One region of the Paenibacillus sp. FSL H8-0034 genome, then DNA from elsewhere that is predicted to be linked to it. Evidence: riboswitches for the same ligand, from Rfam matches in the RefSeq annotation. Region 1 holds a riboswitch; each other region holds the start of a gene.

Region 1 (4,593 bases):
TTCATAACCATACTGGTCATGGCAGTAGCCTTAGGTTTGGATGCATTATCGCTGGGTATCGGAATCGGGATGAAGGGCATACGAAAGTGGGATATTCTCAAGCTGAGCCTGATGATTGCGGTATTCCATATGGTCATGCCGCTTGTGGGTATGTTTATGGGCAGCTACATGGGCTCGTTATTAGGTGGAGTAGCAACGATAGCGGGAGGCATCCTGCTTGTGATTCTTGGTATACATATGATCTACAATTCCTTGAAAGGGGAGGCGGCGAAATCCGTTGATCATAAAACCCTTCTGGGCATGCTGCTGTTTGCGATTAGTGTCAGCATCGATTCATTCTCCGTCGGCGTATCGCTGGGCATGTTTGCCGGTGACCGTGCGCTGACGGTACTGATGTTCGGTACGGTAGGAGGAATCATGTCCATTACCGGATTGATGCTCGGCCGTAAAGCGGGACATTGGGTCGGAGAGTACGGAGAAGCCGTAGGTGGAGTCATTTTGCTGGCATTCGGTGCACGCTTTTTATTATGAATCGGATTCAGGGCTACAGCTACATATCCATTTTTACGTCTTTTGAGGTACAATAGGAATAGGGCTCAACAGCCAATCATCATAGAGGAGAAAGGCGGGGATTTCTAATGAACCGAATATTGTTTGTGTGTACCGGGAATACGTGCCGCAGTCCGATGGCAGAAGGTATGCTTCGCGCGATGCTGAAAGAGCAGGGGATGAATCACATAGAAGTCCGTTCGGCCGGGACCTCAGCGGGTGATGGCTATCCTGTTTCCACCAATGCGGCAATTATATTGCGGGAAAAAGATGCTTTGCAGGCGATTAGCTCTTCCTCATTAACAGGCTCTTTGCTGGACTGGGCAGATGTGGTGCTCACCATGACCACGAGTCACAAGCAGCAAGCGATCCAGCGTTTCCCTGCATTCGTAGACAAGATGCACACACTCAAAGAATTTGTGAGTGATGATCCGTCCGCTAAAGCGCGTATGGACGAGCTGGCTGCGTTGATTGCTGAGCTTCAGTTCAAGCAGTCTTTATCCCAGCAGGTGACAATGGAGGAACGCGCGCGAGTGAGACAACTGGAGCAGTCTTTGCCTGACTACGATATTGCTGACCCGTTCGGCGGATCTTTATCGCTATACAGACAGTGCGCAGCGGAAATCGAGGAATGCCTGCATCGGTTGGTACGACGTCTTAAAGCGTGAGACTTTTTTGAAAAAAAGTTCAAGGAAATAGGTTGTTTTACGGCTTTACAGCCTTGATCATTTCCGTTATGATAAGAATAAGAAGCAGGACCTGATGTAACTGGCGACGAGTGGGGCTAACCACAATGGAGCATCGGGGCATACGGCCGGTCGCCTGGGCAAAGAGCATTGCAGTGCTGATAGTGGCATGCAGTATGCTCTTTTTTCGTTTAGGATTCACCATATTTGATTTCATTTTTCTGTATGCATTACGGTATAATGGACAAATTGGATGACAATCAACTCATCATACGATAGTGTCCAGAAAACTTGTCAGGAGGCGCATCAAATGAAGATAGTAATAGGCTCTGATCATGCAGGCGTTCAGTTGAAGGATGGAATTATTAAACTTGTGCAGTCTTTAGGCCATGATGTGACAGACGTAGGCTGTCATAGCACGGATTCCGTGGATTATTCGGATTATGCGATCGAGGTTTGCAATAAGGTCGCCGCAGGAACGGCCGACAGAGGGATCTTGCTTTGTGGGACGGGAATTGGAATGACGATTGCTGCTAACAAAATCGCCGGCATTCGCTGTGCGCTTGTACACGATCTGTTTTCGGCCCAAATGACCCGTCAGCACAATGATTCCAACGTACTGGCAATGGGAGAACGTATTGTCGGACCGGGACTGGCTGAGTCCATTGTGAAGGTTTGGTTGGAAACCGAGTTTTCCAACGGTGAACGTCACGTGAACCGCATTCATAAAGTCATGGAATTGGAAGACAAAGTCACTCCTCAATCGTAATCATTCGTACAGCTTGACGAAGGAGGCAACGGGGTATGGACATTCAGTCACAGGTAGAACAAGTGCTGCGTGAGCTGGTACAGGCAGGTAATATCCAGGCGGGACAGCTGCTTGTCATCGGGACGAGTACGAGCGAGGTGCTGGGTCACCACATTGGCACTTCAGGCACAGAAACGGCTGCCCAGCCTATCTTCGCTGCGATTGAGGCCGTTCGCGCCGAGGCTGGCTTTTACCCGGTATTTCAATGCTGTGAGCATTTGAATCGGGCGTTGGTTATGGAGCGTGCAGCGATGCTGGCTTACCGGCTGGAGCCGGTGTCGGCGATTCCCGTTCCGCGTGCAGGCGGTTCTATGGCTTCGTATGCCTATAAACATTTGAAGCAGGCCTGTCTCGTTGAAGCCGTGTCGGCCCATGCGGGCATAGATATCGGGGGAACGCTGATCGGGATGCATTTGAAACCTGTCGCAATTCCGCTGCGTCCCTCAATCCGGATCATTGGCCATGCCTCGGTTCAGATGGCCTACACCCGTCCGAAGCTCATTGGTGGCGCTCGGGCTGTATATGTGGTAGAAGAGAATTCTGCTGACAACGGATTTTGTGAATAAACCCAACTAACTATCATGTGGAGGCTTACGAAGTAAGAAGTAAGTTATCTGCAAAAAACTAAAAGGAGGATTTTATTATGGAGCAATTACGTAAGCAGGACCCCAAAATCGTGGAGGCTATGAATCTTGAAATCGGCCGTCAACGCGACAAAATCGAATTGATCGCATCGGAAAATTTCGTCAGCGAGGCAGTGCTGCAAGCAATGGGTACCGTTCTGACTAATAAATATGCTGAAGGCTACCCTGGCAGACGTTATTATGGCGGTTGTGAGTATGTAGACATTGTAGAAGACATCGCTCGTGACCGTGCCAAGGAATTGTTTGGAGCTGAGCATGCTAACGTACAACCGCATTCTGGTGCTCAAGCTAACATGGCTGTTTACTTGGCAGCTCTGCAGCCTGGAGATACGGTATTGGGCATGAGCTTGGCTCATGGCGGCCACTTGACCCACGGCAGCCCGGTTAATGCATCCGGTATTCTATACAACTTCGTTTCCTACGGTGTAAGCGAAAGCGACTCCCGTATCGATTATAATGATGTGCGCAAGGCAGCATTCAAACATAAGCCTCGTATGATCGTAGCTGGTGCCAGCGCATATCCGCGTACGATTGATTTTGAAGCTCTGGCGTCAATCGCTAATGATGTAGGCGCATTGCTCTTTGTTGATATGGCACATATCGCTGGTCTGGTAGCGGCTGGTCTGCATCCAAACCCGGTTCCACATGCACATTTTGTAACGACGACTACACATAAAACACTTCGTGGTCCTCGCGGCGGTATGATTTTGTGCCGTAAGCCATGGGCTGCTGCAATCGATAAAGCTGTATTCCCGGGTACCCAAGGTGGTCCATTGATGCATATTATTGCAGCTAAAGCCGTATCCTTCGGAGAAGCTTTGCAGCCGGAATTCAAAACTTACGCACAAAAGGTTGTCAACAATGCCAAAGCATTATCGGAAGCTTTGATTTCCGAAGGTATCGATCTTGTATCCGGTGGTACCGATAACCATTTGATGCTGATCGACCTGCGCAACACGGGCATCAGTGGTAAAGAAGCTGAGCACTTGCTGGATGAAGTTGGCGTAACGGTTAATAAAAACGCAATTCCTTTTGACCCGGCGAAGCCGATGGTAACCAGTGGTGTTCGTGTAGGTACTCCTGCTGCAACTTCCCGCGGTATGGATGAAGAAGCTATGAAAACTATTGCCAAGATCATTGCCTTGACTTTGAAAAACCCAACGGATGCTGCTGTTCATGACAAAGTCCGCGGTATGGTAAAAGATTTGACAGCCCAGTTCCCTTTGTATCCGGGCTTGTTCTACTAATTCCTAATTATAAGGCTCGCATCGTCAATTCATGAGTGCGATATATAGACAATAGCAAGAGGCTGGAGATATGCAGAGATCTCCGGCCTCTTCATGATTTCAGGAAGCACCCCGAGATCACTCCGTAACTGTGCAGCGTAGGGTCAGCTATGAACGCTCCTCTCCTTAGCTTCTATGATCCTGTGCATGTATAGAAACGGTACATTCATAACGTGAAGCCAGCATTTGTACGCTGCAACCTGACAGCCGCTGAGCATGTCGTCCATGCGCGAAACTTGTTGGGATAACATCTCACAGGTGTGGTATAATAGACGAGATTTGGCGTAAAGGGGAATTGTTTATGGGAAAATTATTTGTGTGTGACCATCCGTTGATCCAGCATAAGCTTACGTACATACGGGATGAATCCACACTTACCAAAGATTTTCGCGAATTGGTTGATGAAGTATCGACACTAATGGCGTATGAAATTACGAGAGACATACCGCTTGAAACCGTGCAGGTCAAAACGCCAGTGACTACGACGGATTGCAAAGTGATTTCGGGCAGAATGCTGGGACTTATCCCGATTTTGCGTGCAGGACTTGGCATGGTAGACGGTATTCTGAGATTAGTACCCGCAGCCAAGGTAGGACATGTCGGTTTGTACCGGGATCCGG
Region 2 (4,593 bases), 4.0 Mb from region 1:
CTCTTTCATTCAAAATTTCACTTTTGAAGACTTGGAAACCCTCATTTGTCATCTCGAATACACAGATCCTGCGACGCGTGAGCGTTGGCTGAATCTGTGTAACAAAACGCTTCACTTTTGAGTAAAATGATGATCCTTAATCCAGTCGGATACAATCAGGAATACATTGTCTTTCATTAATGGACTAAATGTGGGGTCATTCACAAATTCCGATTGCTTTGGAATCGTATCCAGCAGCATGACCCCATTGGTTTCAAATCCGTTCGGCAGCTCCCTAAGGACACTCACCTTTGAAATATAAATATTTTTCACAAATACTAGACGAGCTTGTTCAAAAATTAAATATTGTCCAATCCTTTCAATCGAATCGAGTTCACCACCAGTCTCTTCATACATCTCTCTGATAACCGTTTGTGTAACTGATTCGCCTTCCTCCCTATTCCCTCCAGGTAGTTCCCAACCGCGACAATGATGCTTAACAAGAACCAATTTACCTTGATAGAAGGCGAAAATCAGTACACAATTAGCTTCTTCAATTAAACTTTTCTTCGTTAAGATTATATTTTGATTGGGCAAAGCCCCAAGAAACTCATAATTCATTATTACCACCAACTTACTTTTTGTTAAGGACAGCCATAATTTATGCTTATGTTTGACTTCCAATCCGCTCATGCCGATATGTCAATACTCTCGATTTCGTTCTCATCTCATCATACTCGTCCTCAGCGGTTGAATCCCAGGTAATTCCTCCCCCTACTCCATACACAGCCAGCTGCGTATACGAATCTACAAGAACTGTGCGGATGGCCACGTTAAACGTGATACCCTCGCCCGGTACAGCGAGCCCAATGGAACCGCAATAAATATGACGCGGCTCCTTTTCCAAGGATGAGATCATCTTCATGGTAGAAATTTTGGGTGCCCCGGTTATCGACCCACATGGGAACATGGCCTGGAATACATCGAACAGGGTGACCCCAGGTTGTGTATTGGCTTCTATGGTCGAGGTCATTTGGTACAACGTAGGATATTCCTCGATTTCAAACAGATGTGGAACCTTAATAGTGCCTGTCTTGGCAATCCGACCTAAATCATTCCGAAGGAGATCCACAATCATCACATTCTCTGTGCGGTTCTTCTCCGATTCGAACAAAGTTTGTTTGCTGCCCGTTATGGGAAGAGTACCTTTCATTGGCTTGGTACGAATGTGCTCTCCATTCCAGTGGAAGAAAAGCTCTGGTGAAACCGATAAGATCCGATAGCGCCCCACATTTAAATATGCAGAATAATTAGTTTGGACATCTCGCAAATCTTCGTAATAGGCAAAATCATCTCCAGTAAACTTAGCCTTCAAACGCGTGGAATAGTTGACTTGGTACGTCTCTCCACGAGCAATCGCCGCATGAATGCTTTTAATATGGTTTGTATACTCCACGCGGTTCGTACCTGCACTCCAGTCTGAAACGGAGTACATCCCCTTCGGCGCTATGTCGTCCTCTTCTACTGGCTTCTCATAGACACCAAACCACACTAAAGGAAACTCTGCATCAGGTTCACACACGCTGAAATGTCTCTCGAAAGCGGGTGCGCACTCATATGAGACATAACCGGCCACATAGAACTGCCCATCGATAGCCTCCTGAACCTTTTCAAAAATCCCACTGATCTCCTCCAATTTGTGGGTTTGCCAAATCTGCAGAGGCTTCTCAAATTTCATTCTTTTCTGATTAAAATCAATGATGATAGTTGGTTCAAGCTTCATATCCTACCCTCCGCTTCTGTTGCTTGATAACCTTTTAATCTATGCCAGATTACAAGCCTTTATAGGAGTCTGTTTCGTATAGAATCCAGAATCTTACATCGGAAATTACATACAGGGTTCCAGATACGACTGCGAGCTCATCCTTGCTCGTCATTTCAGATAGGCATTGTAAGGCTTCCTTCCAATCTGGCTTGAGGTACACCATGGTCTGCAAATCATTTTCCGCGAATCTTTAAAATAACCCATTCGAGCATTCCCCCTTAAAGTAAAAAAGCATTCGATCCTAAGATCAAATACTTTGCCCAGGCGTACGGCGATATGAATATGTGCTCCCTCGTGGTTCACCACGTTTACGCCAGTCACACATATCTAATATTCCATCTATACCAGTTAAATACGCAGTCCATAGATTAAGCTAGAACAGCTTTGTTACAAGAAAGATATCACAAATCGGTAGGTATAAGGTAACTGAATTAAACTATATCTGGTCATATCCTTAGGCTATAACGGATTCGTTTCAAAAATCAAATAGGAAATCACGATCCGTCAATGCCTCCACATGAAGGGTACGAACATATCCGTTTCCTTTTTTGGAAAAGAAATCGTGCTGCTTTGTACGTGTGCTGATTCCATTCAGGACTATTGGATTAATATCCTCCTCTGGAAATATAGGTTCGAGCCCCAGATTCATGAATGCTTTGTTGGCATTATAGCGGATAAATGCTTTCACTTCGTCAGTTAATCCTACAGATTGGTAAAGTTCCTCTGTGTACAGCTCTTCATTGCTATGCAAATTGCGAATAAGACTCTGAAGCTTATCGAATGCCGATTGCTGCTCGTTTTCATCCAATTGCGCATATATTTCTTGAGCGAGCATGCCAATATACAACCCGTGAATGCTTTCATCACGCAGTATCAGATTAATGACTTCACCACTACTCGTCATTTTACCTTGCCCTGCCAAGTAAAGCGGATAAAAAAATCCACTATAAAACAGATAACTCTCCAGCAATACAGAGGCCGCCATCGCCAAATACAAATCCTCACGCGTCTTAATGCCATTATAATATTGGGAGATCGTCTCTGCTTTGATTTGCAAGCAACGATTGCTTTCTATCCAGCTGAAAATGTTGTCGATCTCTTCAGTTGAAGCCAGTGTTGTGAAAATACTGCTATAAGATTTGGCATGAATTTGCTCCATCATCCCCATAAAACCGAGCACGGCTTTACGCTGCAGCCCGTCAACCCATTCAAGTATTTTGGGCATGCCAACGCCACCCTGAACCGTATCCAGCAGGGTCAGCCCCCCAAGTACTTTCATATACAGCTCCCGCTCGTCATGGCTCAGCGTCAGCCAAGACATTTGATCATCCGACAAAGGAATCTCTTCATCCGTCCAAAACTGCATCATATTTTGCTTCCAGAAAGTGTCGGTAAAATCATCATCCGGACGGTTCCAATTTACAGCTTTCCAAACACTCATTTTCATCTTTCCCCTTCCCCTAAACGGAGCAACTGATGCATTCTTCGATGGACAATCTGTTCGTCCGGGTATAATAGAGCGATTTTAATCCTTTTTTAGCTGCATAAATGTAGTAGCGAGCAAGCTGCCTTGTCGTGATGTCACTGTTAACATGGAGCACGGTTGAGATTCCTTGATCGACATGTATTTGAATTTCAGCAATTAGATCCAACACCTTAAATTGATCCATCTGATAGGCAGATTTATAGTAAAAGAAATTATCCCGGCTCATGTACGGCATCGGGTAATAGGTGGTTGAGTTGGCATAGGTGCGGGTTTCAATCGGCTCCACAATCGGCATCACGCTTGATGTAGCGTTCTGAATATATGAAATGCTCTGCGTCGGGGCAATTGCCAGGCGGTAAGCGTGATATAATCCATGCTTCTGCACAGCAGCCTTCAAATTCTCCCAGTCTTCCGGAGACGGAACTGGAATCCCGCTGAACAATAGCTTCACTTTGCTGGTAACCGGTCGGTAGTCCGTTGTCAAGTAACGGTCGAAGTACGTACCATTCGCATAGTCCGAATGCTGGAAGCCTGTAAATGTGACGCCACGCGTTTTTGCAATTTCCATGCTTTTTTCCAAGGAATAATAATTCATCATCATAAAAAAAGTGCGGACAAAATCTTGAGCCTCATCGCTTTCATACGCGATTTTATTTTTGGCAAGATAGCCGTGAAGGTTCATAGCTCCCAATCCGACCGAATGCAGCTCCCGGTTTGCTTTTGCAACACCCGGCGCATTGGCGATGTTCGTCATATCGCTTACGGCTGTTAGGGCGGTCATCCCGTCGTGGACAGATTCCCTCACTTTTTTCCATTCCATGACATTGGCAATGTTCAGGGAGGCGAGGTTGCAGCTTATATCCCGACGGATCAGATCCGGGCAACCATAATCGGTGATTTCCGAAGTTTCTTGCAATTGGAAGATTTCCGTACACAAGTTTGACATGTTGATCGTACCCAGCTTTTTCAGAGGATGGGAACGGTTGGCGTTGCTTTTGTTCATGATATAAGGATAACCCGATTCGAGCTGGATCATCGCAATTTTGATTAACATGTCCCGTGCGCTCATCACTGTCTTTTTACGCACCCGGTTATCGGCCAGCAGTTGGTCGTACATATCATCAAGATCCATATCATCCAGGTATTTTCCGTACGCTTGAAAAACAGAATAAGGAGCAAACAGATGCAACGGCTTGTTATCCTCAGCAAGCTGATAAAACTTGTCAGGCACAATCAAACCAATCGATAATGTCTTGAGCCGCATTTTCTCATCCGCGTTAATCTTCTTGCTATCTAAAAGCTC
Region 3 (4,593 bases), 7.4 Mb from region 1:
GAAGCGAGCACTCGATTCTGGTTCATGCGGGTCAGCAGGCGACAGCTGCGGTAGGTGTACAACTGAGCAAAGAGGGATATACTAACCTACATGCGTTGTCTGCCGGGGATACTTGGCGGGAATAGCCAAATAGCAGTTACAACATTTACCTCTACCTGTGGCATGAGTCCGGGTGGGGGTATTTCTTTGTGATCAGGCGATTAAAGTAAGTAGACTTCGATCAAAGCCATTGCCTATAATAGAAGTTGTGTGCCAATCAATCCATAATTCAATCGGGAGGGCTGATATTGTGAAGTATAAAGCTATTAAAAACACAGATCTGCTGCCATCTGTTATTTGTTTGGGAACCTCGGATATTGGTGGTTCAATCAATGAAGAGGAATCTAAGAGGATTTTGAATGCGTTTACGGAAGCCGGTGGCAATTTTCTTGATACGGCAGAGGTATATGCGAACTGGCTGCCTATCGAGCCGAACAGCAGCGAACGTTTTTTGGGTAGGTGGATGAAGGAGAGAGGGAATCGGGATCAATTGATCATAGCGACCAAAGGTGGGCATCCTCTGCTGGATACACCGCTGGTTTCGAGGCTATCAGCCGCAGAGATTGAGCAGGACATCGTGGGAAGCTTGCAGAGATTGGGTACTGATTACATTGATCTGTATTATTTGCATCGTGATGATCCACGAATTCCTGTTGAGACGCTGATTGATATTTTGGAGACGCATGTGCGGCAGGGCCATATTCGTTATTATGCCTGCTCGAACTGGACACTGGAGCGCTTGGAGCAAGCACAGCAGTATGCTGTGAGCAAAGGCTATGCAGGGTTTGTTGCCGTTAGCAATTTGTGGAGCCTGGCAACTGTCAATCCAGGTTCAATCAAAGATCCGAGTCAGGTTATAACCGATCAGGCCTTGGTCGACTGGCATATCCGCACAGGAGTTGCACTCATCCCATACAGCTCGCAGGCCAATGGTTTTTTTAGCGGAAAATATCGCAGAGAGCACGAGGTACAGCCCGAATTAAGCAATAAAAATATATACAGACTGTATCACAATGAAACCAACTTTACCCGATTGGAACGGATCGAAGAGCTTGCCCGACAACATAAGGCCACATCCAATCAGATAGCAGTGGCTTGTCTGTTGGCACAGCCCTTTCCGGTGTTTCCGATTGTCGGCTGCAAAAACCACCACCATTTGCAGGACAGCCTGGGCGCAGTGGACATTGAGCTGGATGGTGCTATCGTTTCTTATGTAAGCAGTTGATGTCAAAAGAAAATAAATTTTGATGCCAATGCCGGGTATCGATTGGATTAAATTATACACACGGAAAAGCGGTTTCCCTGAAGGGATTTCGCTCAAGGAACGGGTAGTTTCAATAACAATCATGGTTCAGGAGCATTTGTCACGGTGAATTATTTCAACTTCTTGATGAATTCATCAAGATCGATAGTTAAAGAGGTTGGTCTGTAAGGAAGCTGCTGAAGGACCAGATTACCGGAATAAATTGCTTTCCTGTCTGCTTGATATAACGACATGGTGTAAGTGTCATATTCCGCCGGATACTGATCGGCTGCTTGCAGACGGATGTGTTGCATTCGTTTGGAAATAGCCTGTATGATGTGGGCTTCTCGAATAATAATAGGCTTCCCGTCTTTAAGCTTTAATTCTATTTTATCGATGTGGGTCAAATCAAGATCCAGTATTGTACTTAAGGGGATACCTTCCTCGCCTGGTTTGGCATCTTCAACGATTGCGATTTCATAGGCGATGGTTTGTCCGGGATAGCTCATTAAAGTAAATTTCGCTTTCCAAACCTCTACAGTCTGGCCAATCCTAAGGTCATCCATGCTCAGTTGAAGTTCCTGCCCATATCTATGAATATTGGAATCATCGGGAAGCCTGATCCAATATGCTTCAGGAGTAGGATGTTCTTTACCGGACCATTTATTATAATTCACAACTAGCGCGCGTTTACCTGTATTATCGATGGATATGATGTTTCCGACAAGATCAGCCTTGTCCGAAAGAGTATACGTCGTAATCGAAAGAGGAAAATAACCTCCAAGTGATTGGAATACAGCGTTTTTAAGGGCTTCGACCTCTTCGTCGTTTAATTTCTCGCGGTGCTGGTAAAGTCTTCGGACTTCAAGCCTGGCAACATTATTTTCGGTATGCATCGAAACAGGCTCGATAGAGAATCTGGATAAGAGAGGCTCTAGCTCACGGCTGGAACGAAATTTTTCTTGGTAGAATGCAGCTGAAGGGGTAAGGGCTGCCGCTGAGTGTTGATTCTCGTAATGCTCAATGGCTTTAGTCGGGGCAATCCATTTTTCCCCTAAATAGGTTAATATACGATACCATGATCGGCAGTGATCTGATTCCGATTGGGTACCCTCAGTGACTCCTTCGTTGCAAATGAAGAGCTGACCAAGCGTCGTTACCGTCTGGGGGGAAAGTTGCCCTCCGTTACTTTCATCATCCGCAGGAAAATCGTATAAGTCCTCGACACCCATAAACGTGAGTTCCAAATGGACTGGGTAATATTTCTCTTTTATGACCGCAGGTCCGCTTCGCAACCATTTATCGCCATACCACGTCTTTACGAGATACCAGGACCCGTCCGATGGATTCGTTGTGTCCTGCTCACTTCTGCTTGTTTCAATTACTTGAAGCGATTGGAATGCTGATATGACACCAGCTGGCTTGCTATCAGTGGACTGTTCCTCATAAACAGGTGTATCGACTAGCAATGTAAGCTTTACCTGCTGTTCATTCCATCTCCCGCTTGCCAGAGCCTCTGAAGTGTACAACGTGTATATGGTTAAAGCAGCAATAAACACTCCCAACATAACTGAATAAGAATGCTTGAATGCTTTTGATGTTGGCATAATTACCACCCCTTTCCATATGTTAGACACAAAATAGAGCAAAAAGTTGTTCGTCATTTATTACTACTTAAGTAAAGGACAGGTTAGCGGAGTAGTTTACTTATTAGACATAACGTTATGTCTTGTAAATATTGGAATTATTATGTATGATTATTCTTAAGTGAATACTGTGTATGACTGGCGTAAACATGGAGAACCATGAGGAAGTACACAGATAAATAGCCGTACGCCTGGGCAAAGTATTTGATCAATGATCAAGTGCTTTTTTTTTATCTTCAAAATAGAAAGGTCAGGTGTTCAAAATGAAGATGGCTTTTATCCTGTTTGACCAAATGACAACGTTAGATTTTGTCGGGTTTTATGATGCAATAACACGTCTTAGAATCTTAAATCTTATGGAGGATGTGTCTTGGGATGTGTGTTCAACCCGATCGGAGGTTACAGATGAATTAGGCATCAAAATGAAAATAGAACATGTATCTCCTGACTTATCTCAATATGATTTAATATTTGTTCCAGGTGGATGGGGGACAAGAAAACTTAAAAATGATGTAGAATTTCTTACATGGTTAAAGACGGCAAGTGGTGTTAAATATAAGGTTTCTGTCTGTACAGGAGCATTACTATTAGGGGCAGCAGGCTTTTTAACTGGAAAAAGGGCAACAACAAACCCTCCTGCTTACGACATTCTGGAACCATATTGCGAAGAAGTAGTTAGAGCAAGAATTGTTAGGGACGGAAATGTTATTACGGGTGGTGGAGTGGCTACTTCAATTGACCTAGGACTGTACCTACTTGAATGCTTTACTGATGCAGAAACGGTTCAAAAAATACAAAAATCAATGGATTATCCTTACTATCAGACAGGTAAGCTCGATTCTGACTACATTGTATAAAGATACTTGTAAAAAAGGAGTAGTAAGCAATTTTTTCGACGGGCAGTTTAACGCAAAACAGGAGGTTGTTGTAACTTAGCAGCCGTTCTGTAAGGGTAGTTGAAATCGTTTAAAATTGTGTTGAGGGCAGACAGACGTAATAGAGTAAGAGGGAAACAAAATTTCCCGAAACAAAGGGAGGCAGGAGAACGTGTCGAACATGGACAAGGAAAACCAGGCTCTGGAGAAAGCGAAAATGGTGTATGAAACAGACGAGATCATAAGAACCGATATCCTGGCGGGCCTGGATGCCGAGCGACGGTCACTGGGCGTGCCGTCTGCCAGCGGTGACGTGGTCGTGGATCGCTCCACAGACGGATCGGAGTGCCGGATCGTGTTCGCCAGCCTACCGCCGGAGGAAACCGATAACCTGATCCGCCGGGAGCGGGATGCCGCCATCTCCGGCGGCTACAGCCTGGAGTGGAAGTACTACGGTCACGATACGCCAATCGACCTGCCCGAGCGGCTCGTCGCCGCCGGGTTCGAGGCCGAGGATGAGGAGGAAGTGTTGGTCCTGCCATTGGACGAGGCATCGCTGGCTGCCTTCGGTGACGGCGGCGAACATGAGATCAGGATCGTCCGAGAAGAGCGCGACCTGGTGGACTACGCCGAGGTGTCCCGCGAGATTGGCAGGCACAACGTGGAGGTGGAGCGGCGCGCGCTGGCCCTTAAGTTGAAGGAGAATCCGGACGAGATGAGCATCCACATTGCCTACGTTGACGGCGAGCCCGTCGCCTGTGGGCGGGTCTACTTCCGGCCCGGAGGGCCC

Evidence for each region. Region 1 has a riboswitch for ZMP and ZTP ahead of rpiB (ribose 5-phosphate isomerase B). Riboswitches for the same ligand answer to the same signal wherever they lie in the genome.
Region 2: linked by a shared signal. The riboswitch ahead of pabB (aminodeoxychorismate synthase component I) and the one ahead of rpiB (ribose 5-phosphate isomerase B) in region 1 are both predicted to bind ZMP and ZTP.
Region 3: linked by a shared signal. The riboswitch ahead of NST47_RS33855 (DJ-1/PfpI family protein) and the one ahead of rpiB (ribose 5-phosphate isomerase B) in region 1 are both predicted to bind ZMP and ZTP.

The regions. Positions count from the first base shown of each region.
Region 1 covers NZ_JBBOBS010000001.1:207,584-212,176, reverse strand. The annotation lists gene NST47_RS00935 (manganese efflux pump MntP) at 1-531, shown strand, start outside; gene NST47_RS00930 (low molecular weight protein arginine phosphatase) at 639-1,217, shown strand; ZMP/ZTP riboswitch at 1,304-1,384, shown strand; gene rpiB (ribose 5-phosphate isomerase B) at 1,546-2,004, shown strand; gene NST47_RS00920 (TIGR01440 family protein) at 2,040-2,609, shown strand; gene glyA (serine hydroxymethyltransferase) at 2,687-3,934, shown strand; gene upp (uracil phosphoribosyltransferase) at 4,275-4,593, shown strand, end outside.
Region 2 covers NZ_JBBOBS010000001.1:4,182,556-4,187,148, reverse strand. The annotation lists gene NST47_RS18970 (hypothetical protein) at 1-121, shown strand, start outside; gene NST47_RS18965 (NUDIX domain-containing protein) at 112-672, opposite strand; gene pabB (aminodeoxychorismate synthase component I) at 647-1,762, opposite strand; ZMP/ZTP riboswitch at 2,056-2,135, opposite strand; gene nrdF (class 1b ribonucleoside-diphosphate reductase subunit beta) at 2,280-3,245, opposite strand; gene nrdE (class 1b ribonucleoside-diphosphate reductase subunit alpha) at 3,265-4,593, opposite strand, start outside.
Region 3 covers NZ_JBBOBS010000001.1:7,565,536-7,570,128, reverse strand. The annotation lists gene NST47_RS33870 (MBL fold metallo-hydrolase) at 1-125, shown strand, start outside; gene NST47_RS33865 (aldo/keto reductase) at 290-1,264, shown strand; gene NST47_RS33860 (hypothetical protein) at 1,414-2,889, opposite strand; ZMP/ZTP riboswitch at 3,053-3,132, shown strand; gene NST47_RS33855 (DJ-1/PfpI family protein) at 3,192-3,785, shown strand; gene NST47_RS33850 (GNAT family N-acetyltransferase) at 3,985-4,593, shown strand, end outside.